3 regions of the Shewanella sp. MF05956 genome follow, and region 1 is predicted to be linked to each of the others. Evidence: predicted binding sites of a transcription regulator. Region 1 holds the regulator's gene; each other region holds the start of a gene.

Region 1 (7,497 bases):
AGCGTTAAATACCCCTTCCACATCAGTCCAAATGGTGACACGTTCAATGTCAGCCAGGCTAGCAATTAGCGTGGCGCTAAAGTCAGATCCATTACGGCCCAGCAATAAGGTATCACCATGGCGGTTAGCACAAATAAAACCGGTAATCACTAAACGCTCTTGCGGATGCAAAGCCAACAAAGCTTGCACCTTGTCGCGCGACTCTTGCACTAAAATATTAGGCACTGAACCTTCGTCAGCAACCAAAATAGAACAGGCATCAACATGCGTTGCAGCCACGCCGGTTTCGCGTAGTAATGCCGCCATTAAACGTGCAGACCAACGTTCACCAAAACTCACAACCTGGTTTAACTGATAATCGTTGTGCTGCTCTAAAGACAACAAGCTGACTAATTGCGCTCTGTCGGTAGACAAGCGCTCACGTAAATCACGCGCCTGCTCGTTTGACAATAGTTGCTCAATTAAGGTTTGTTGGTAACTAATGAGCACTTGCAGCTCTTCTTGCCAAAGTTGACCGCTGTCGCGCAAACTGAGTAATTTATATAAGAAGTTAGTGGTTTTACCGGCAGCAGACACCACCACAAGATCATCACTGTTACCATGAGTCAGTAAAATATGGGCAACACGACGATAGCAATCAGCATCCGCTAAACTAGAACCACCAAACTTATGTAAATGACCTCGCGCCATTACGCACTCCTTAAACAACTACGACTTTTTTTATTGCGACCGCTATTTTACTTTATTTAACGAAAACTACAGCTAACATAAACGTAAATTAAGCTAATTTTACCCAAGTTCAGGCTATTTAATTGCTGCAACTGCGGCTAAACCGGCTTTAATATCAGCAACCAAATCTTCAGCATCTTCAATGCCGACAGATAGTCTCAATAAAGTGTCTTTAATACCAGCCTCTTGGCGTGCTTCTGCATCCATTGCTCTGTGGGTCATCGTGGCCGGAACGGCGACTAAACTTTCCACTCCGCCTAAACTTTCAGCAACACTGAACAATGTCAGCGCATTTAAAAATGCCACCACTTCGGCCTCACCACCTTGCAATTCAAAACTTAACATAGCACCAAAGCCTTGTTGTTGTTTTGCCGCAATTTCGTGACCTGGATGGTCTTTTAAACCGGGATAGTACACTTTAGCAACCACGTCGCTGGCATTAAGTAGTTCTACAATCTTTTGTGCGTTACGTTGATGCTCTCGAATACGCACTGCTAGTGTGCGTAAACCGCGTAAGGTTAAGTAACTGTCAAACGCAGAACCGGTTAACCCAAGGGTGTTTGACCACCAATGTAACAGTTCGCCTACTTCAGGATCTTTGGCTATAACCGCGCCGCCAACCACATCGCTGTGGCCATTAATGTATTTAGTGGTTGAGTGAATAACGATGTCAGCCCCCAACAATAACGGTTGCTGTAAAATGGGTGATAAAAAGGTGTTATCTACTGCAACTAATGCCCCTACATCACGACAAGCACGGCTAATCGCTTCAATATCAACAACGCGCAGTAATGGATTTGACGGGGTTTCTAACCACACTATTTTAGGTTTTTGCGCTATCGCTTGGCTCAATGCTTGAGCATCGGTTTGGTCGACAACCACTAATTTAAATTGGCCTTTTTTAGCCAAATTGGTAAACAAGCGATAACTGCCACCATAACAGTCGTGCGGAACCACTAATAAATCATCAGGGCCGAGTAAGCTGGTCACCAATGTAATGGCCGCCATACCTGTGCATGTCACCACTCCGGTTGCACCTTGCTCAAGTTTTGCCAGCGCGTCACCTAATATGCAACGAGTAGGATTGCCTGATCGGCTGTAGTCAAATTCGCGCGGATTTTTATGGCCGTCGAACGAATAATTGGTCGATAAATAAATCGGTGGTACTACGGCTCCATGTTGTGTGTCTGATTCTATACCCTGGCGAACGGCCAATGTGGCGCTTTGATGCTTAGTCATAAAGACTCCTAAAAATTCACAAACACACAAAATAGATGTCTAGACGTCCAAATTTACCTAAGAGGTTAGCGTACGTCAACCTAAATTAGACGTTTAGACGTCTAAACATAAAGAAATCTATTTGCAATCGTCACTAAATAGTAGCAATAATTTGACTAGAGATTGTAAGGGGTTAAAATCTGCCCCGTATTTATCGTTAAGGGTAAGTTAATGACTGAGTGGAATGGCGAATATATCAGCCCATATGCCGAACACGGCAAAAAGAATGAACAAGTAAAAAAGATTACAGTTTCTATCCCTTTAAAAGTATTAAAAGTACTGACAGATGAGCGTACCCGTCGCCAGATAAACAATCTGCGTCATGCGACCAACAGTGAACTGTTATGCGAGGCATTTTTGCATGCATACACAGGCCAACCATTACCTCATGACGGTGATTTATCCAAAGATGAACCGGATAGCATTCCAAGTGAAGCGAAAAAGTTAATGGATGAGATGGGTATTGAGTGGGAAGAAATGGAATAACCCACAGACTTAATCAACAGACTTTGAAGCGACCCTAATAAGAAGTCGTGATATTTTTATAGAGAACTTATGATGTCATTTATCGATCCATCTACATTGATACTGGCATCAGTTATCGTTTTTTTTGGCGCGCTAACCCAAAGCTTAATTGGCTTTGGGTTAGCCGTTGTCGCAAGCCCTCTGCTGTATATTGTGAATCCCCAACTTGTCCCTGTCCCCATAATTGTCATGGGATTTGCCATTTCGGCAATGACCTTATACAGAGAACGCGGTCACCTGCAATTTAATGGCTTGCAATACGCCTTACTCGGCCGGATCCCCGGTGGATTTGTGGGTGCAGGATTATTACTGTTTGCCCCACAAGCCATACTCGGCTTAATTATTGCGGCTATCGTATACATTGCCGTGATTCTGAGTGTTTACAAGATTACCGCCCCCATCAACCGTGTAAGCTTATTTATTGCTGGAGTATTCTCCGGTATTTTTGGCAACATCGCCGCGATTGGTGGCCCACCGATGGCAATTTTACTCGCCGGACAAGATGCCAGCCAATTTAGAGCGGCATTGTCAGCCTTTTTTGTGTTCAGCTCACTGATTGCGTTAGCCATTTTAGCCATAGTCGGTTTAGTAGAAATAAAGCATTTGTGGTTGTCACTGATGCTGCTACCGTCAGTCATTAGCGGCTATCTTGTCTCTGGTTTGTTAATCAACCACGTCGATAAAAACAAAACCCGTCTTGCCACTCTCGTGCTCTGCAGCATCAGCGCCACGGTTTTAGTGGTTAAATCAGTGATGGCATTAGCCAGCTAACCCTAAAAGCGATCTCTTTTTACATCTCAAAATATACCCTTACCCGCCTATCAAGCATCCAGCCAAATTAGCAATAGATCTGCGTCACACAAGTTCATTAGATTTTTTTCAATTAACTTTTTTTCAATTAGATTTTTCTCATGAATATGATCTACTTCAAATTAACAATACCTCTTTTTAGGTAACATTATTTACAGCAAAGCAATACAGCAATATTGCTAAGGCACAACCTATAAAAGCCCATAGAGGATAAACATGATGAACACTTATATGAAAGTTGGTATCGCAGTCGCTATTGCATTATCTCTCGGTAGCCAGGTCATGGCAGCCGATGGCGGCAACCCTAAAAAAGGTAAACACCTGTACAAAAAAGAATGTAAAGCCTGCCACAGTGCCAATAGCGAAGGTCAAGAGCTCACCCCAATGAGCAAAACCATGAGCCAATGGGATCGTTTCTTCTCGCGCGACAAACACAAAGCAAAACCTGCCGTTTTTGAGGCATTGTCTGAACAAGAACTAAAAGATATTCAACAGTTTTTGTATGACCATGCTGCCGACTCAGACCAGCCTGCAACCTGCGGCTAAGCTAGTCCAGCTGATCAACGTTTCTGTGTAAACGCCAACATCAGCCAGTAACCGAATCGAATTAAAAAATAATGAGGCTTAGCCTCAGGGAATCTGACAACCAAAATTTGCTTAATTGATTCAATATTAGGCAAATACGGGGAGAAACATCATGAGAACACTTATCTCAATACTGGTTGCTAACGCGCTCTTTATGAGTGGTGCAGCCGTAGCAACTGACACCGATGTACAAAAAATTGCCGAACTAGAAAAGCAGTTGGCCGAAATATCTGAAGATTTAGATTACTTAAACTCACGCGTTGACAAAACAGAACGTCATAGCGCATTAGACAGAATCGAAATTACCGGTGACTTCAGGACTAAAGTGCATTCATTGCACTATCAAAATGTCACCTGGAACCCCGCCATGAACGTCAACTTTTCAGACTTTGCCGCTAAAGCAATGGCCGGTGAATTTGGCGATCCAAGCAGTGCCAGCTCACCTTTAGGGCAAATGATGATGGCCAATCCTGATTTAGCCGCCGCATTCCAAAGCGGTATGCTGCAAGGCGTTATGCCGATGGTATTGGGGCAAAAGACCCAACAAGATATCGATAATGATATTTTTTACACCACCCGTCTTCGCCTAAACCTTAATGCCAAAGTGTGGGATAACGTCAGTTTTGCTGGACGTCTTACGATGTACAAAAGTTGGGGCGACTCAACAGGCGTTAAAGTATTTGATTCATGGAATTCCTTCACCATGGACGGCACTAGCAGCGGTAGTACCAGTGGCGATGAATTAAAAGTCGAGCGCGCCTACTTTAACTGGAAAGACATTAATGGCAGCGGCGCATACCTATCTATTGGTCGTCGTCCTTCAACTTACGGGCCTCCAAGTCACTATCGTGAAAATGAGCTTCGCGGCGGTACACCCTCTGGCCACCTCGTTAACTTTAACTTCGACGGTGCAACGTTAGGGTATGACTTAACCGATATTACCGGCATTGAAGGCCAAACGGTCCGTTTTTGCTACGGCCAGGGCTTTGAATCACAATACGGTAACGGTGAATTATTTGGCGATATCATCACCAAAGATACCCATCTAGGTGGATTTAATATCGACGTCATCAACGACGGCAACCACTTTTTACAGTTCACCTTATTCGGCGCTAAAGATGTAAACGACGGCTTCACCGGCACCATGGCATTCCCAACACAATTGGCCAGTATTTTTGCGCCAACCATGTATCAAGATATGCAAAAGTTTGAAAACTTTAACTTTGTTACCCGAGTACAGCCTAGCAGTGTGATTGGTGACATGTACCTAGGTGGCCTAGGCTATGCCTATGAATCAGACGAAGACATGAAAATGTTTGCCTCACTTGGTTGGACTCGTGCTGAACCGACAGGCAATGCGGGTTTATTTGGTGGCATGTTAAGTGATGCTGTATTTGAAGCGGCATTAAACAGCACAGGCACAGAAATCATTATGGTGCCTACATCAACCGTCGACTCTGACACTAAAGACGGTTATGGCGTATATGTCGGGATGCAAATTCCAGCACCATACGGCAAATTTGGCCTTGAATATAACTATGGTTCTAAGTACTGGAGCCCATTCACCCAAGCACAAGATGACCCTATGGGCAGTAAATTAGCTACCCGCGGTCATGTTGCAGAAGCTTATTATATCTTTGATATTAATCCTAAAATGTTTATCAAGTTAGCCGGTTTGTACTACGACTATGAATACACAGGCAGTGGTTCTCCAGTGGGTGCACCACAAAAAGTAGACGATGTGATTGCTGGCAATGCTTACTCAATGTTGCCCGTAGTCGACACCGCCTACGACATCAATGCATCACTGACCATCAACTTCTAACTTGAACTTCTCAATGGTCCCCCTGAGCACAAACTCAGGGGTAAGGACACATATCATGAAAACATTCACAGCACTGGCAGTATTACTGATGTTAAGCAGTAGTGCTCAGGCTGCCTTTAATCATAAAGATGCACTGCAAGGGCCCTTTGCCAATGGTCCCGAAGTCACCACACAATGCTTAACCTGCCATAAAGAACATGCCGAAGACTTTATGAAATCTTCTCACTGGACATGGGAGCTAGAGCAAGAGTTACCAGGACGTACCGTCAAGCGTGGTAAAAAGAACAGTATTAACAACTTTTGTGTGTCGATCTCGGGTAACGAGCCACGCTGCACCAGTTGCCATGCCGGTTATGGTTGGAAAGATTCAACATTCGACTTTAAAGACATGACCAAAGTGGACTGCTTAGTGTGTCACGACACCACAGGGACTTACATGAAAGACCCAGCGGGTGCCGGTGAAGTATTTGGTAAAGTAGACTTAGCCAGAGTAGCCCAAAATGTGGGTGCGCCCGTACGCGATAACTGCGGCAGTTGCCATTTTTACGGCGGCGGTGGTGATGCGGTTAAACATGGCGACTTAGACTCGTCAATGTCTTACCCTGATCGCGAAACAGATGTACACATGGACACCGACGGTAATGACTTTCAATGCCAAGAATGCCACGTGACTGAAAAACATCAAATCAGTGGTAATGCCATGGGCGTTTCACCTGGAGGAGAAACCAAAATTGGTTGTGTCAATTGTCATGACGACGCGCCGCATCAAAACAAAAAGCTCAACACCCATACCGCAACCGTGGCATGCCAAACCTGTCATATTCCCACTTTTGCCAAAGTAGAACCAACAAAAATGCGTTGGGACTGGTCTGCAGCAGGGCAAGATCTTAAAGACACCACTGATGAAAATGGCAAGCATACCTTTAACAAAAAGAAAGGCAGCTTTATTTGGCAAAAAGATGTGCCACCACAATACGCCTGGTTTAATGGCAACGCCGACGCCTACATGGCTGGCGATAAAATTGACCCGACTAAAACGGTAAAACTCGCTTATCCATTAGGTAATATTAACGACCCTAAAGCCAAGATTTATCCTTTTAAAGTGCATACCGGTAAGCAAATTTACGACACAGAACTGAATATTTTACTCACACCAAAAACTTACGGTGAAGGTGGATATTGGGATAAATTTGACTGGGATCTCGCCGCTAAACTGGGCATGGAAGCGAACCCAACCATGGTAGAAAAAGGTCTTAAATACAGTGGTAAACACGGTTTTGTTGAAACCGAAATGTGGTGGCGTATCAACCATATGGTGACCCCAAAAGACAAAGCATTACAGTGTAATGACTGCCATAACAAAGGCGATCGCCTAGATTGGAAAGCCCTAGGTTACGATGGCGACCCCATGAAAAACCGCAAAGGGGCTAAACACGCTACGGCTAAATAGCTGAGTAAAAGAGCATGCATCAATGCTAAAAACCAAACCGCCATCGACTTATCGATGGCGGTTTTATTTCATATAAGACTTTACATCATCGCTAACAAATCTAATCCCTGACACTCAACATCGTGTTCAATACCACTTAGCGGATCGCTAAACCGTAAGCGTTTGGCCAATAACTGCAATGGTTTATCATAATTATCTGGCCCCTTAGGCTGTAACACCGGGTAAAAGCGATCATTGAGTATTGGCATACCCAAACTCAACATATGCACTCTTAATTGATGAGTTTTACCGGTAA
Region 2 (7,497 bases), on a different contig from region 1:
GATTTAAAAACTTGGTCATCGACGCGGCGCCGTCGAGCATGCCTTCGTCCATGTTGACGTCGATAATCTGTGCGCCGTTTTCAACTTGCTCACGGACAACATCGAGTGCTTCTTCAAATTTTTCTTCTTTGATTAAGCGTAAAAATTTAGCCGAGCCTGTTACGTTGGCACGTTCGCCGACGTTAACAAATAATGAGTTGTGATCAATTGTTAATGGCTCTAAACCCGATAACCGACAGGCGACAGGAATGTCGGGGAGCTGTCTTGGATCATGTCTAAGTACCGCTTCACGAATCGCGTTAATGTGGGCCGGTGTGCTACCACAACAGCCGCCGACAATATTAAGCATGCCAGCTTCAGCCCATTGAGTAATGACTTCGGCCATTTCTTCTGGGGTTTCATCATAACCACCAAACTCATTAGGTAAGCCCGCATTTGGGTGGGCAGACACATAACATTCGGCAATGCGTGATAATTCTTCAACGTAGGGGCGCAGCTCTTTTGGGCCAAGGGCACAGTTAAGGCCAATCGATAATGGCTTAATATGGCGCAGCGAGTTATAAAATGCCTCGGTGGTTTGCCCGGTAAGGGTACGACCGGATGCATCAGTAATGGTACCCGAGATCATCACCGGTAAGCGCTCGCCAATGTGATCGAACACTTTTTCAATGGCAAATAATGCGGCTTTGGCATTTAAGGTATCAAAAATGGTTTCGACCATAATAATGTCGGCACCACCTTCAACTAAGGCGCTGGTTGATTCAACATAGGCTTCGACTAATTGATCAAAACTGACATTACGAAACCCAGGATCGTTAACATCTGGGCTAATAGAACAGGTACGGTTGGTTGGGCCAAGCACCCCAGCAACATAACGAGGCGTGCCTGTTTGTGCTGCTACTTCATCGGCAGCCTGGCGGGCTACGCGGGCACCTTCAAGGTTAATTTCTGCCGACAAGGCTTGCATGTCATAGTCGGCCATGGCGATAGTGGTGGCGTTAAAGGTATTGGTTTCAATGATGTCGGCACCGCCAAGCAGGTATTTGACATGAATGGCCTTAATCAACTCGGGTTGGCTGAGCACTAATAAGTCATTATTACCTTTAACATCGCAATGCCAATCTTTAAAGCGTTCGCCGCGATAATCTTCTTCTTCCAACTTATGATCTTGGATCATGGTGCCCATCGCACCATCTAAAATCACAATACGCTCTGCTAACAATGCGTTAAGTTGTTCAAGTGTTTGACTGTGAGAAGTCGACTTCGCCATAAACAGTTACCTTTTTATCACTATATTGCTTGATACCTTGATTAAGATAAGCATACCCTTAAATCAATCTAAAAGGGCGATATCCTCATTGAGCTCATCAATGGGCTAACTTACATGCTTATCTACTCAGAATGTGTTTGGACATATAAACGTATAGACGGCTATAGTACGCGAGTTTTTATCACAAGGGCAAGGCTGAGGTTGATTTAAATGAAACAAGCTAAAATCATTTTTTTACGCCACGGCGAGTGCGAAGGCGGTGACATTGCCCGTGGCCAAATTGATGTTGCGCTCACAGAGCAGGGGCGTGAGCAAATGCGCCAAGCCTTTAGTAGTGTGCCTTTACCCATTAAGCAAATATTTAGCTCTCCTTTAGTGCGCTGTCAGCACTTTGCCGATACGCTGTCGCAGCAGTTATCCATACCATTAACGACATTGCCAGCCTTACAAGAGGTCAATTTTGGCGTATGGGATGGGCAAACTTATGATGCGATTTATCAAGCCAGTCCAAGCCAATTTGATGCGTACTGGCAAGACCCATGGAAAGTGGCGAATACACCAGATAAGGGTGAGAGTTTGGTGGATTTTTATCACAGGGTGCAGCAAGGCTTTATGGTGGTAGTCGACAGTATGTGGCAAACACTTAACCTTGCAAATGAGCCAGAAGCTAATCATCTGCAAGCCTTAGTCATTACTCATGGCGGGGTAATGCGTTGCATTATGGCGCATGTGCTTAATGCCAGCCAAAACAACGGATTATTCGCTAACCTAGCCATCCCCTATGCTGCTATTATGTCTGTTGATGTGTACTGGACTGAGCCTAGCGACAGTAATACACCTTTAGCTGCTAATTCAGTGTTTCAACCTGAGGTTAGCTTTAGGATAAACTGGCCGCAACAAGTGGCGGTAGATACACGTTAATCATTATGTAATTCAAAGTATTGGGAATTGGGTTAAGCCCAAACTGTACCCGCAACTGTAGGTATTCAACTCGCCGTTGAATATAAGTCAGATACCAGCTTTAAATTGCCTCAACCCCCATACCTAAGCGGGTGACTTAGGGGAGTTATTATGTTGATATTCATTGAAGTATGTTGGGCATGGGAAGGTGTAAAGCATGCCTGAGTCAGTATTAGATGTTGAACACCTATTTTGGCAAGTTAACGGTAAAACCATTCTCGCCGATATTCATTTCAGCTTACCGAAAGGGCAAATGTTAGGGCTAATTGGCCCAAATGGCGCGGGTAAATCGAGCCTATTACGTTGCTTATACCGTTATATTGTCCCGAGCAGCGGCAATATTGACTTGTTTGGCAAAGAGTTAACGACCTATTCAGCTAAGGCATTAGCGCGCACGGTTGCCGTAGTACAACAAGATACGCCGCATTACTTTGACCTGACGACAGAGCAGTTAGTCACCATGGGGTTAACACCACATAAAGGCTTATTTGATGCGACAACTCAACATGACCGCGAGTTAATTAACAGCGCTTTAGCTAAAGTTGGCCTTAGTCAGCATGGCCAACAACCTTACGAACATTTGTCTGGCGGCGAAAAACAACGTGCCCTTATTGCGCGTGCCATTGTACAACAGCCGCAAATCCTTATTTTAGATGAGCCCACCAACCACCTGGACATTCGGTATCAAATTCAAATTTTGGAATTAGTGGCTTCACTTGGGATCAGCGTGATTGCATCGATTCACGACTTAAATTTAGCCAGCGCCATGTGTGACAAATTACTGTTACTGGATCAGGGTAAGCTTATTGCTAAAGGTCATCCGACCGCGGTGCTGACTGAGCGGCAAATCAGTGATGTGTTTGGCGTGTGTTGCGAGGTGAATGTTCATCCTCAGCATGCAAAACCATTGATCAGTTATTTTTATGGTTATCAAACCGCCAACAGAGCGAGCCAACAAGATGAGTAACCCGGCTCAAACTCGATACTATTGTGTGTTAGTCGTCATTGTTGTGGCGACGCTATTCACGCCATTTTTTGCTGCCAGTTTTGGTGCCGCTAACATTAGTTTTACAGATGTCATCAGCGTGTTTAAATCCTTGTTTAGCAATAACCCTGCGCCAGAACCGGCAGACATACTTGGCGGCATTACTGGCGCGGATAACACTTCGCCGGTGAGCAGTTTAACTCAACGGATTATATTTGAGCTGCGTTTACCGCGTATTTTACTGGCGTTTGTGGCGGGTGCCGGTTTATCTATTGCAGGGAGTGTGCTGCAAACGGTAACGCGTAATCCGCTTGCCGATCCGTATTTATTTGGCATTAGCTCAGGAGCGTCATTTGGCGCAGTGGTGGTGATTTCGCTGTTCAGCCAAACGGGAGTATTTGCTCAGTTGTTTGACGGAGCACTACTGGTATCGTCTGTTGGACAACAACCCTGGTGGTCCTGGTCGATGCTCAGTTTACCTGTGGGTGCCTTTATTGGGGCCACGTTGTCCGTGCTGCTGGTGGTCGCATTGTCGGGTATTGGCCGTACCAGCCAAGTTGAGCGCATGTTGTTATCTGGGGTCGCGACGTCATTTCTGTTCGGCGCCTTAACCAGTTTATTACTGTATTTTTCAAGCCCGCAAGCGACCGCATCAGTGCTATTTTGGAGTTTAGGCAGTTTTGCTAAAGCCAGTTGGGCACAGTTATGGCTGCCTACGGTAACCGTTGGCGCGAGCTTACTGATTATGCTCGCCTTTAAACGACAAATTATGGCGCTGCAAGCCGGTGATGAAAGCGCGCATACCCTTGGGGTTAATGTGGCAAAATTGCGCTTAAGCATGCTGTTGCTGTGTTCATTAATTACCGCCATGTTAGTGGCCAGTTGTGGCGGTATTGGTTTTGTGGGGTTAATGATCCCACATACGGTTAGGCTATTGTTTTCCGGACGTCAGCCGATGATATTAACTGCGGTATTGGGCGGTTTATTTATGGTGTGGATTGATGTGATTGCGCGCTGCTTATTAGGCAATCAAGAATTACCTGTCGGTATCATTACTGCATCACTTGGCAGTGTGTTCTTTTTGTTTATTTTACGTCACCGTCGATAACAGGATGAAGAAGTGAAGCCACTATCTATATCGAAATCTATGCCAGCATCTATACCGCAATCTATGCCCAAGCCTATATCGCAATCGATAGCAGAGTCGTTATTTACCATTACTGCGCCGAGTCGCGAATACGATGATGCCATTGAGCACAACATTAATCAAAAAACCAAGCCGCTTGGTGCATTAGGACAACTTGAGTCGTTGGCATTGCAAATTGCACGAGTGCAATATAACCGTGATAAAACGTTAATGAGTCACCAAGTTGCAGATGTGGCTTTGCACATCACTAAGCCGACGTTGTTAGTGTTTGCTGCCGACCATGGTATCGCCGCATACGGTGTGTCAATTGCCCCAAGCGAAGTGACCACTCAAATGGTGCATAACTTTATTAATGGCGGCGCGGCGATTAATGTATTTTGTCGCCAGGTGGGGTTTGCGTTAGAAGTCATCGATTGCGGCATTTTACAGCCATTAGATCGCGACAGTGGTGTGGTCAATCAGCGCTTAGGTGCAGGAACCCAAGCCATGCATTTACAGCCGGCGATGTCGTTGGCACAAGTTCGACAAGGATTTGAACTGGCAAAGGATTTAGTCGCAAGACATGTTAATAATGGCACAACGATTATTGCATTAGGCGAAATGGGCATTGGCAATACCAGTGCGGCAGCGGCGGTAATGGCGGCAGTGCTAAATCTTGATGTTGAAATATGTGTCGGGCGCGGCACAGGCATTAATGATGCGACGTTAGTAAAAAAAATCACATTAATTAATCAAGCAATTGATTTGCATCGTAATGAACTGACGTCCATTGAGTCGATTCTAGCGCATTTGGGCGGTTTTGAAATCGTGCAAATGGCCGGCACTATTTTGGCGGCAGCTGAGCAAAAAATATTAGTGGTCATTGATGGTTTTATCGCTACTGCTGCGGCATTAGTTGCGCTAAAATTAGCACCACAATCAAACGATTATTTAGTGTTTGCTCATGAGTCGCACGAGCAAGGGCATAAGTTAATGCTACAAACGTTGCAGGCAACACCGTTGTTGTCGTTAGGATTAAGGCTAGGAGAAGGGACTGGCGCAGCATTGGCCCTACCTTTGATACAAGCCGCAGTGAATTTTTACAATCAAATGGCCAGTTTTGATAATGCTGGCGTTAATAATGTGGTTTAAGGGAACAAAATGTCTGGCGATATAAAATGGTTGCGGCAGTTAAATTTATTTTTTGTGGCGATGAGTTTTTTTACTCGCATCCCTATACCATCCTGGGTAGTGATCGACAGTGACAAACTCAACAAGGCCAGTCGTTATTTTGGCCTAGTCGGTTTACTTATCGGCTTAATTTGTGCGTTAGTGTTTTGGTTGGCGCAGTTAATTTTACCAGCCAGCATTGCGATTTTATTGTCGATGGTTGCGGGTGTGCTTATTACCGGTGCATTCCATGAAGACGGCCTAGCTGATACCGCAGATGGTTTTGGCGGTGGCTGGACAGTAGAAGACAAGCTGCGCATCATGAAAGATTCGCGCCTAGGCAGTTATGGTGCCTTATCGTTAGGGTTAGTGTTGTTGCTTAAATGGCAATTATTGGTTGAACTTGCGCTTTATAGCCCAATGGCTGCCGTTAGCGCGCTCGTTGCCGGACATACCCTTAGCCGCGTGGTGGCATCGAGCTTAATTTTCAGTGAGCAATATGTTCGTGATGATGCTAGCAGTAAATCAAAACCTGTCGCCCAAGATCAGCAATTAAACGATTTGTTTATTTTGATCGCCAGTGGCATTTTTGTACTGTTATGGCTTAATGGCCTAGCTGCTTTTGTGTTATTCATTACCCTGTGGTTAGTCCGTATTTTGTTGGGTGGTTTTTTCCGCAAACAGATTGGTGGTTACACAGGCGACACCTTGGGCGCGGCGCAACAAATTAGCGAAGTTTGCTGTTACTTAGTGATATTAGCGGTAGGGTTAAGCTAGTGATTCATTTGGTGTTGGGCGGCGCGCGCAGTGGCAAAAGTCGATTTGCTGAGCAGCGTGTTGCCGAATACGCCGCCATCGGTTACTCATGTGTATATGTTGCGACTGCAACAGCGCTAGACCATGAAATGACTCAACGTATTGCCAAACACCAGCAAGACCGAGTGTCCAGCGCCCATAGCTGGACACTACACGAACAAGCTTTTGATGTTGCCCAAACCTTAAAGGCAATTGATAAGCCGCAACAAGTTATCTTAGTCGACTGCCTAACGCTGCTATTAACCAATCATTTACTCGACCCCAATCCTGGCCGTTGGCCACAACAAAAGTCGTTACTGCTTGAATGCCTCACTCAATTACGCAGTGATGTGGTGTTAGTGAGTAACGAAGTTGGATCAGGAATTGTGCCTATGGGCGAGCTCAATCGTCAATTTGTCGATGAGGCAGGGTGGTTAAATCAAGCTATCGCCAATATGGCCGATCAAGTAACGCTAGTGGTCGCAGGGCTGCCATTAGCGTTAAAGCAATAGCAATAAGCAATAAGACTTCAGCGTACATGCACTCGATGTACAACAAATACCGATTAATCAGATCCATTTGCAGCCAATCGCTCGTATTGTTGGCGTAATATAAGCGCATTTGAATATGAGCACATTGACAGGAATACAGCTATGACAACGGATAACCAACAAACTGAACAAACCAACGCGATTGATGCCACTAAAGCAGAGCGTCACAAAGCGCGTCAGCAAAAAGTAAAGCAAGGCGTGGACGCCCAAATTGCTGCAGCGCAAGATGAAAAGGGTATTTTGTTAGTGTTAACCGGTAACGGCAAAGGAAAATCAACCTCAGGTTTTGGCTCAGTTACTCGCGCTGTGGGTCATGGTCATAAAGCGGCTGTAGTGCAATTTATTAAAGGCACCTGGGCTTGTGGCGAGCGTAATTTATTAGAAGGCGCAGGCGTTGAGTTTCATGTCATGGGAACCGGTTTTACCTGGGAAACTCAAGACAAAGAAAAAGACACCCAAGCTGCAATGGAAGCCTGGATTGAAGCCGAAAAAATTCTCAAAGACGAATCGATAAACATGGTGTTGCTAGATGAGTTAACCTATATGGTCAGTTATCACTACATCGACCTTGAGCGAGTATTAACGGCTTTGAGAAACCGCCCTCCAATGCAGCATGTCATTATCACCGGCCGCGCCTGTC
Region 3 (7,497 bases), on a different contig from region 1:
CAATTTGGCGACACAGTACGAATTGAAATGTTTGACGAAAATGGCGTGAGTATTTTTGGTTCTATCGACCAAAAAGTCGTTGAATATAAAGCGTAAAGGTTCTGTCGCGGTATTTTTTAGGAGGCAATAACGTATTATCGTTATTGCCTTTTTTGTTATTAATGGCTCAACAAATTAAAAAGTAAAACAAACAACTAAAACTAAAAAGAGGATAGAACATGAAGCTCTATGGTTATTGGCGCTCAAGTGCAGCGTATCGTGTGCGTATCGCGTTAAATATAAAGCAGTTATCGGCACAGCAGGTTTCAGTGCATTTGGTTAATAATGGCGGAGAGCAGCATTCACAGGCTTACCATCAACTTAACCCCCAACATTTAGTTCCCACTCTGGTTGATGATGGCATAGAAGGCGAGCTTAATTTATCGCAATCACTGGCCATTATTGAGTACCTCGAAGAAAAGTATCCAGAGGAAGCCTTATTGCCGAGTAATATTGAGCATCGCGCCATTGTGCGTGGCATGGCGCAAGCCATTGCGTGTGAAATCCACCCGTTAGACAATTTACGGGTATTGCAATACTTAGTGAAAGACATGGGCGTGTCTGATGCCGATAAAATGCGTTGGTATCAACATTGGATAACAGTAGGTTTTACCGCGTTAGAAGCGCAATTAAGCCAGTATTCTGGCCGTTTTTGTTTCGGTGACACACCCAGTTTGGCAGACATTTGTTTAGTGCCACAGGTTTACAATGCAAAGCGCTTTAATGTCCCGCTTGATGACTTTCCTAACATCGTACGTATTGATACCGCTTGTAATCAATTAGCCGCCTTTGCCGATGCAGCGCCAGAACAACAACACGACGCCAGCTAGTTTTTTGCTATCAGTTTAAATCCCACTTTCAAACCATCGCTAACTCGCTAGTTAGCGATGGTTGCATGACCCAATCATGCCATATCACATTCACTCAATATGACGATTTGCTATGGCATCATGTGTTTTCAACATTTACATTCCATTCAGCCATAAGCCCATGATCTTCATCGCATAAGCTAACTTATAAATGCATCTTTAGTCTATTTTGCTGATCGTTTTGTGATCTAAATCAAGCTCGAGACATGCAATATGCTACCTCAATAGGGGTAGTGCAATTTTATTGATCTAAATCAATATTGTTAATGAATAACTTAGGTAGGTTAGCGGCAATTGTTAAGGATGTTACAGGCTTACATCTATTTATTGTTGTCATGGAGTTTGAAAATGAATAAGAAAATTACCCTAGGTTTAGTTGCTGCATCATTACTATCTGCTGGCTTATCTTTTGGTGCTGCAGCGCATCAAGCGGGTGACATAATTGTTCGTGCGGGTAGTGCAACGGTAGCGCCTAACGAATCAAGTCCTGTTGTTGCTGGTGTCGCAGAGTTTACCGTTGATAACAACACGCAATTAGGCCTTAACTTTGGTTATATGCTGACCGACAACATTGCCGTTGAGTTATTAGCAGCAACGCCATTTAGCCATGATGTGTCCTTAGGTGAGTTAGGCGTTATAGCGAACGCTAAACACTTACCACCTACATTAGTTGCTCAGTATTATTTTGGTGATGCACAGTCTGTACTGCGTCCATATGTTGGGGTAGGGGTTAACTTTACTAACTTTTTTGACAATGACTTTAATCAAGATGCCAAAGATTTAGGCCTAGATAATCTGTCGATGTCTAACTCTTGGGGTGTTGCGGCGCAGGTCGGGATTGATTACCAGATTGATAAAAAATGGCTCGTGAACGCGTCGGTATGGTATGCGCAAATTTCTACAGATGTGAGCTTTGATATGGGGGCAGATCATGTGGTGGTTGAAACCGATATCGACCCTTGGGTTTATATGATTAGCGTCGGTTATACCTTCTAACGACTTATACCATTATTTCAACAATGCGCCTCAAACTGAACAATCTGAGTGACTCTGATTGGTCACATAATTAATAGAATTGGTATGATATCGTAGAGACAAAAACAGGAACCTTTTAGGTTCCTGTTTTGTTTTGTGCCATCAAGATTAACCAAGCGTAAAGTTAACCGCGTTTCTTTTTCGGTTTCCAATGGCGAGTATTATAAATATATTCGGGCAGTATGCGGTTTATCCATGCCACAAGACGCCAACGTTTAGTGACATATACGCGGCGCTTTCCCTTTTTCAGTGCGGTTAGTATTTGCGTTGCCACTTTATCAATGGGCGACAGGAGTAATTGAGTATTTAAGTGCACCGCTTTATCAAATAAGCCTAATTGAATATCGCTAATCGTTACCGGCAACTTTAAGCGCTGTGCATGCATGCTCAACCCTTGCAGGTAATTTGCTGCAAAGGCTTTAGAGGCGTGGTAGGCCACATTGGGACCACCGCGTTGCCCTGCAATGGAGTTAATTGCGGCTAATTGACCGTAGCCTTGCTCACACATCAATTTAAAAACACATTGGCTGGCCGCTGCAAACCCCATTACATTAACGTTAATAGCCTGTTGGTCAATAGACCAGGGTAGCGTAGGGTCGTATTCGTTTACCCCAGTGTTCACTATCACTAAATGAGCGCCATTATGTTGCTTCCACGCTTGATTAAGCTGTTCAATTAACATTGGTGGCTGGTCAATGGCGAGCGGATAAACGCTGACCTCGCCAGGAAGGCTTTGAGCAAATTGTTTGAGTGATTCAGGGTCATGCACAAAAAGCACTAAAGACACTTGTTGTGCCGATAATTGCTTGGCTAGCGCCTGGCTGAGTTGAGAGCCTGCACCAATGATCATTGCTGTCGCGACAGACATAGTTAACCTCATGATTATCAATGGCTCATAATAGGAATAACCTCGTTTGATAACAAGAGAGAAAAAAATTCAACTTAAGACGTGTAGACTTCTAGACATCCTTGTGTATGATTGATGACATCAATGAGTGCTTGTGTGACTATTGCTTATATCGCGTGTTATCAAGGTCTAGCGTTAATCTGTATCGCTAACGACATCAGCTTGGTGTGCTCAGTTAGCTTTTTTGCAGAATGCTGAAACTGTGATCGGTGAAACATATTGATTTACAGCACGTTGCCTATTTATTTATCACTACACACATGGTCTGTGTTTAATTAACCCAAAAAGGTGAGTCGTATGCCGGTTCGAATTCCAGATAATCTTCCCGCAGCAGGTATTTTAGAGTCAGAAAATATTTTCGTGATGTCTGAAACCCGCGCCGCCAATCAGGACATTCGTCCGATGCGGGTGCTGATCTTGAATTTAATGCCAAACAAAATTGAGACCGAAACTCAATTGCTGCGATTGTTGGGTAATACGCCATTGCAGGTTGGAGTTGATTTGCTGCGTATTCACGACAAAGAATCAAAGCATACCTCAGTCGACCACATGAATACTTTTTACCGTGATTTTGAAGAGGTCCGTCATAACAATTATGACGGCTTAATCATTACCGGCGCACCGCTTGGACAAATCGATTTTAAAGATGTGGTGTACTGGGATCATATTCGCGAAATTATCGACTGGTCGCAAAATCATGTCACCTCGGTACTTTTTTTATGCTGGGCGGCTCATGCTGGCTTATATCATTTGTATGGCTTAAAGCGTCAGCTACTGCAAAATAAACGCTCTGGCGTATTTAATCACAGTCGCACCAGCGACCCACACCCGTTGTTGCGTGGTTTTGACGATGAATTTTATGCGCCGCACTCACGATTTGCTGAGATGAATGTTGAAGAGTTACGTCAACACCCAGAGGTTGAAGTGTTGGCCGAGTCTGATGAAGCCGGTGCCTATATTGCGATCAGCCGTGACAATCGTAATTTATTTGTCATGGGTCATCCTGAATATCAAAAAGACACCCTTAACGATGAATACACTCGCGATTTAGGCCAGGGATTAAATCCAGACATTCCGCAAAACTACTATCGTAATAACGACCCCGCTCAAGACCCAATAGCGCGTTGGCATAGCCATGGTAGTTTGTTAGTCAGTAATTGGCTTAATTATTATGTGTATCAGTTAACGCCGTATGACTTAAACGACATGAGCGCAAAAACACCATGGGAAAACAAAAAACCATAATCAGCCACTCATAATCCAAAAGCCGTCATACCTTAAGGTATCGCGGCTTTTTTTGTTTTTAACCACAATAACCTCTTATTATAAACCTCAGTAGACTAAAGTTTAACCTTGGCTATAATCACTAGCGCGACCAAGGTGGCCTGTATTTTATATCAATATAAACAGAATGTTATCTAGAATTTCATCTCGTTTTCTATCAAGTGTAAATCTGCAATGACAACCGCATCTGATTAACATCACATTTTTGACCATTTTTTACTTGCTTTACGTTAGCGTCAACGTCAAAGTGGTGTGATATTGTTTTTGATATTTTCTATGCGTACAAAATTGGAGTGGTTATGAGTACAGAGCAAACAGGTCAAGATATCGTTATTGTTGCCGCGAAACGTACACCAATGGGTGGGTTTCAGGGTGCACTGTCTGAGGTCGCTTCTCCAGTATTAGCGGCTGCCGCGATTAAAGGCCTTTTGGCACAAACTGGCATAAGCGGCGACAGCGTAGATGAAGTGCTAATGGGCTGTGTATTGCCCGCGGGGTTGGGTCAAGCACCCGCTCGACAGGCAACATTGGGTGCAGGCTTGCCATTAAGCGTTGGCGCAACAACAGTAAACAAAGTGTGTGGCTCAGGTATGAAAACCGTGATGTTAGCGCACGATTTAATTAAAGCTGGCAGCAGCCAAGTGGTTGTTGCGGGCGGCATGGAAAGCATGAGCCAAGCGCCATACTTACTCGACAAAGCCCGTGGTGGGATGCGTATGGGCCATGGCAAAGTAATGGACCATATGTTTTTAGATGGTCTTGAAGATGCTTATACCGGCGGTGCAATGGGCACTTTTGCCCAGAAAACTGCCGATGACTTTGGCCTAACGCGTGAGCAAATGGATGCTTTTGCATTAAGCTCACTCGAAAAAGCCAATGCAGCGATTAACTCTGGCGCATTTAAAGACGAAGTCGTGCCTGTCACCATAAGTACCCGTCGTGGCGACGTGACGGTTGAGATAGATGAACAGCCGGGTAATGCCCGCCCTGAAAAAATCCCCACGTTACGCCCAGCATTTACCAAAGACGGCACCATTACCGCAGCTAACTCAAGTTCAATTTCAGATGGCGCCGCAGCATTAATGTTAATGACTCGCGCTAAAGCAAGCGAATTAGGTTTAACCGTTATGGCCACCATTAAAGGCCACACCACCCACTCACAAGAACCATCGTTGTTCACAACGGCTCCAGTAGGCGCAATGCAAAAACTGTTCGAAAAAGTGCAGTGGAGCAAAGATGACGTCGACCTTTATGAAATTAACGAAGCATTTGCCATGGTGACCATGCTAGCAATATCTGAGTTAGGGTTAGACGCCAACAAAGTCAACATTAACGGCGGTGCATGTGCTTTAGGTCATCCAATTGGTTGTTCGGGCGCACGTTTGTTAGTCACATTGATTTATGCGTTAAAAGCTCAAGGGCTTAAGCGTGGTGTTGCCTCGCTTTGTATTGGCGGCGGCGAAGCCACAGCCATGGCGATTGAGGTTTAAGCAAGCTAGACAAGATTAAGCTAGACAAGATTAAATTAGACAAGACTATGTAAGACTAAGTTTAAAAAGATTAAGTTCGACAAGACCACTGTACAGGTAGAGGCAAATGCAGCCACATAACATGTGAGACTGACAAGCAAAATAATCGCATCACCTGTGCAGTCACTCAATACGAGTGGGCCTAGCTCACTAACGATATTCAAGGATCGAGGGAAGCAACATGATCACACAAGTTAAGCATTACATTGATGGCGAATTCACTTTTGGCAGCGGCGATCGCAATATCGATGTGACCAACCCAGCTAATAACAGCGTTATCGCAAAAATTAATTGCGCGACAACAGCAGAAGTCGAATTGGCTATTCACAGCGCCAAAGAAGCGTTTAAGACCTGGAAAGAAGTGCCTGTGTCTGAGCGTGCGCGCGTCATGTTGCGTTACCAACATTTGCTCAAAGAACATCACGACGAATTAGCGACCATTTTGGCGCAAGAAACCGGTAAAACATTTGAAGACGCTAAAGGCGATGTATGGCGCGGCATTGAAGTCGCTGAGCATGCCTGTAATGTTGCATCGTTAATGATGGGCGAAACCGTTGAAAACGTCGCGCGTAATATCGATACCTACAGCTATACACAACCGCTTGGCGTGTGTGCGGGTATTACCCCGTTTAACTTTCCTGCCATGATCCCATTATGGATGTTCCCGTTATCGATTGCCTGCGGTAACACCTTTATTTTAAAACCGTCTGAACAAGATCCAATGACGCCACAGCGTTTAGTTGAATTGTTTGTTGAAGCGGGTGCGCCAAAAGGCGTGTTGCAGCTTATTCATGGCGACAAAACCGCCGTTGATATTTTGTTAAGAGATCCAGCCATTAAAGCGATTTCATTTGTCGGTTCAGTGGGCGTTGGTCAATACATTTATAAAACAGGTACTGACAATCTAAAACGTGTGCAAGCCTTTGCGGGTGCTAAAAACCACTGCGTGATCATGCCTGATGCAAACAAGCAGCAAGTGATCAACAACATGGTCGGCGCTTCGGTTGGCGCTGCAGGTCAACGCTGTATGGCCATTTCAGTGGCAGTATTTGTCGGTAAAGCTAAAGAGTGGATCCCTGAGTTAAAAGAGGCGCTTGCCAAAGTGCGTCCAGGTTTATGGGATGACAAAGACGCCGCTTACGGCCCTGTCATCAGCCCTGCAGCCAAAGAGCGCGTGTTAAAACTCATCGCCCAGGGCAAAGCAGAAGGTGCCGATTGCTTACTCGATGGTAGCGACTTTACCCTTGAAGGTTATGAGTCTGGTAACTGGGTTGGTCCAACTATGTTCACCAATGTCACTACCGACATGAGCATTTACAAAGAAGAGATTTTTGGCCCTGTACTGTGTTGTATGGAAGCTGAAACATTAGACGATGCGATTGAGCTTGTGAACAACAGCCCATACGGCAACGGCACGTCAATCTTTACTGCATCAGGCGGCGCAGCGCGTAAGTACCAACATGAAATTGAAGTGGGTCAAGTGGGCATTAACGTGCCTATCCCTGTGCCATTACCGTTCTTCTCATTTACCGGTTGGAAAGGCAGTTTCTATGGCGACCAACACGCCTATGGTAAGCAAGCGGTGCGTTTTTGCACTGAAACTAAAACCATCACCACTCGTTGGTTTGACTCAGAAGCCGTTAGCGGCCCTAACATGAGCATTAACTTAAAATAAGTGTGCTGTGATGAGTCACCATTTGTCGCGATACATCATCGATATATCGCGACAATCTAATCGAAATACAACAAGACTATCTTGATTCACACCATTGTTTTCCCTTACATAATGGCCAAGCAACTTAAGCTGCAGTGAGCAAGTGACTAAATGACCCAA

The links. The regulator MetJ, encoded in region 1, represses methionine synthesis genes. The targets are predictions, from matches to a motif close to TAGACGTCTAGACGTCTA.
Region 2: a site for MetJ is predicted at 1,417-1,434, ahead of metH (methionine synthase). Genes of this name have one in related genera too.
Region 3: a site for MetJ is predicted at 2,896-2,913, ahead of metA (homoserine O-succinyltransferase MetA). Genes of this name have one in related genera too.

Annotation. Positions count from the first base shown of each region.
Region 1 is NZ_JCAYNV010000003.1:346,222-353,718, forward strand. Features, by position in the region: gene AC19MX_RS05235 (bifunctional aspartate kinase/homoserine dehydrogenase II) at 1-690, opposite strand, end outside; gene metB (cystathionine gamma-synthase) at 805-1,968, opposite strand; gene metJ (met regulon transcriptional regulator MetJ) at 2,179-2,493, shown strand; gene AC19MX_RS05250 (sulfite exporter TauE/SafE family protein) at 2,563-3,303, shown strand; gene AC19MX_RS05255 (c-type cytochrome) at 3,559-3,888, shown strand; gene AC19MX_RS05260 (DUF3373 domain-containing protein) at 4,040-5,752, shown strand; gene AC19MX_RS05265 (tetrathionate reductase family octaheme c-type cytochrome) at 5,808-7,202, shown strand; gene AC19MX_RS05270 (pseudouridine synthase) at 7,283-7,497, opposite strand, start outside.
Region 2 is NZ_JCAYNV010000002.1:306,223-313,719, reverse strand. Features, by position in the region: gene metH (methionine synthase) at 1-1,270, opposite strand, end outside; gene AC19MX_RS03280 (histidine phosphatase family protein) at 1,481-2,191, shown strand; cobalamin riboswitch at 2,190-2,308, shown strand; gene AC19MX_RS03275 (ABC transporter ATP-binding protein) at 2,388-3,197, shown strand; gene AC19MX_RS03270 (FecCD family ABC transporter permease) at 3,190-4,323, shown strand; gene cobT (nicotinate-nucleotide--dimethylbenzimidazole phosphoribosyltransferase) at 4,399-5,493, shown strand; gene AC19MX_RS03260 (adenosylcobinamide-GDP ribazoletransferase) at 5,503-6,288, shown strand; gene cobU (bifunctional adenosylcobinamide kinase/adenosylcobinamide-phosphate guanylyltransferase) at 6,288-6,818, shown strand; gene cobO (cob(I)yrinic acid a,c-diamide adenosyltransferase) at 6,960-7,497, shown strand, end outside.
Region 3 is NZ_JCAYNV010000001.1:270,490-277,986, reverse strand. Features, by position in the region: gene AC19MX_RS01125 (fumarylacetoacetate hydrolase family protein) at 1-96, shown strand, start outside; gene maiA (maleylacetoacetate isomerase) at 219-869, shown strand; gene ompW (outer membrane protein OmpW) at 1,257-1,904, shown strand; gene AC19MX_RS01110 (SDR family NAD(P)-dependent oxidoreductase) at 2,068-2,811, opposite strand; gene metA (homoserine O-succinyltransferase MetA) at 3,148-4,095, shown strand; gene AC19MX_RS01100 (thiolase family protein) at 4,434-5,624, shown strand; gene AC19MX_RS01095 (CoA-acylating methylmalonate-semialdehyde dehydrogenase) at 5,845-7,338, shown strand.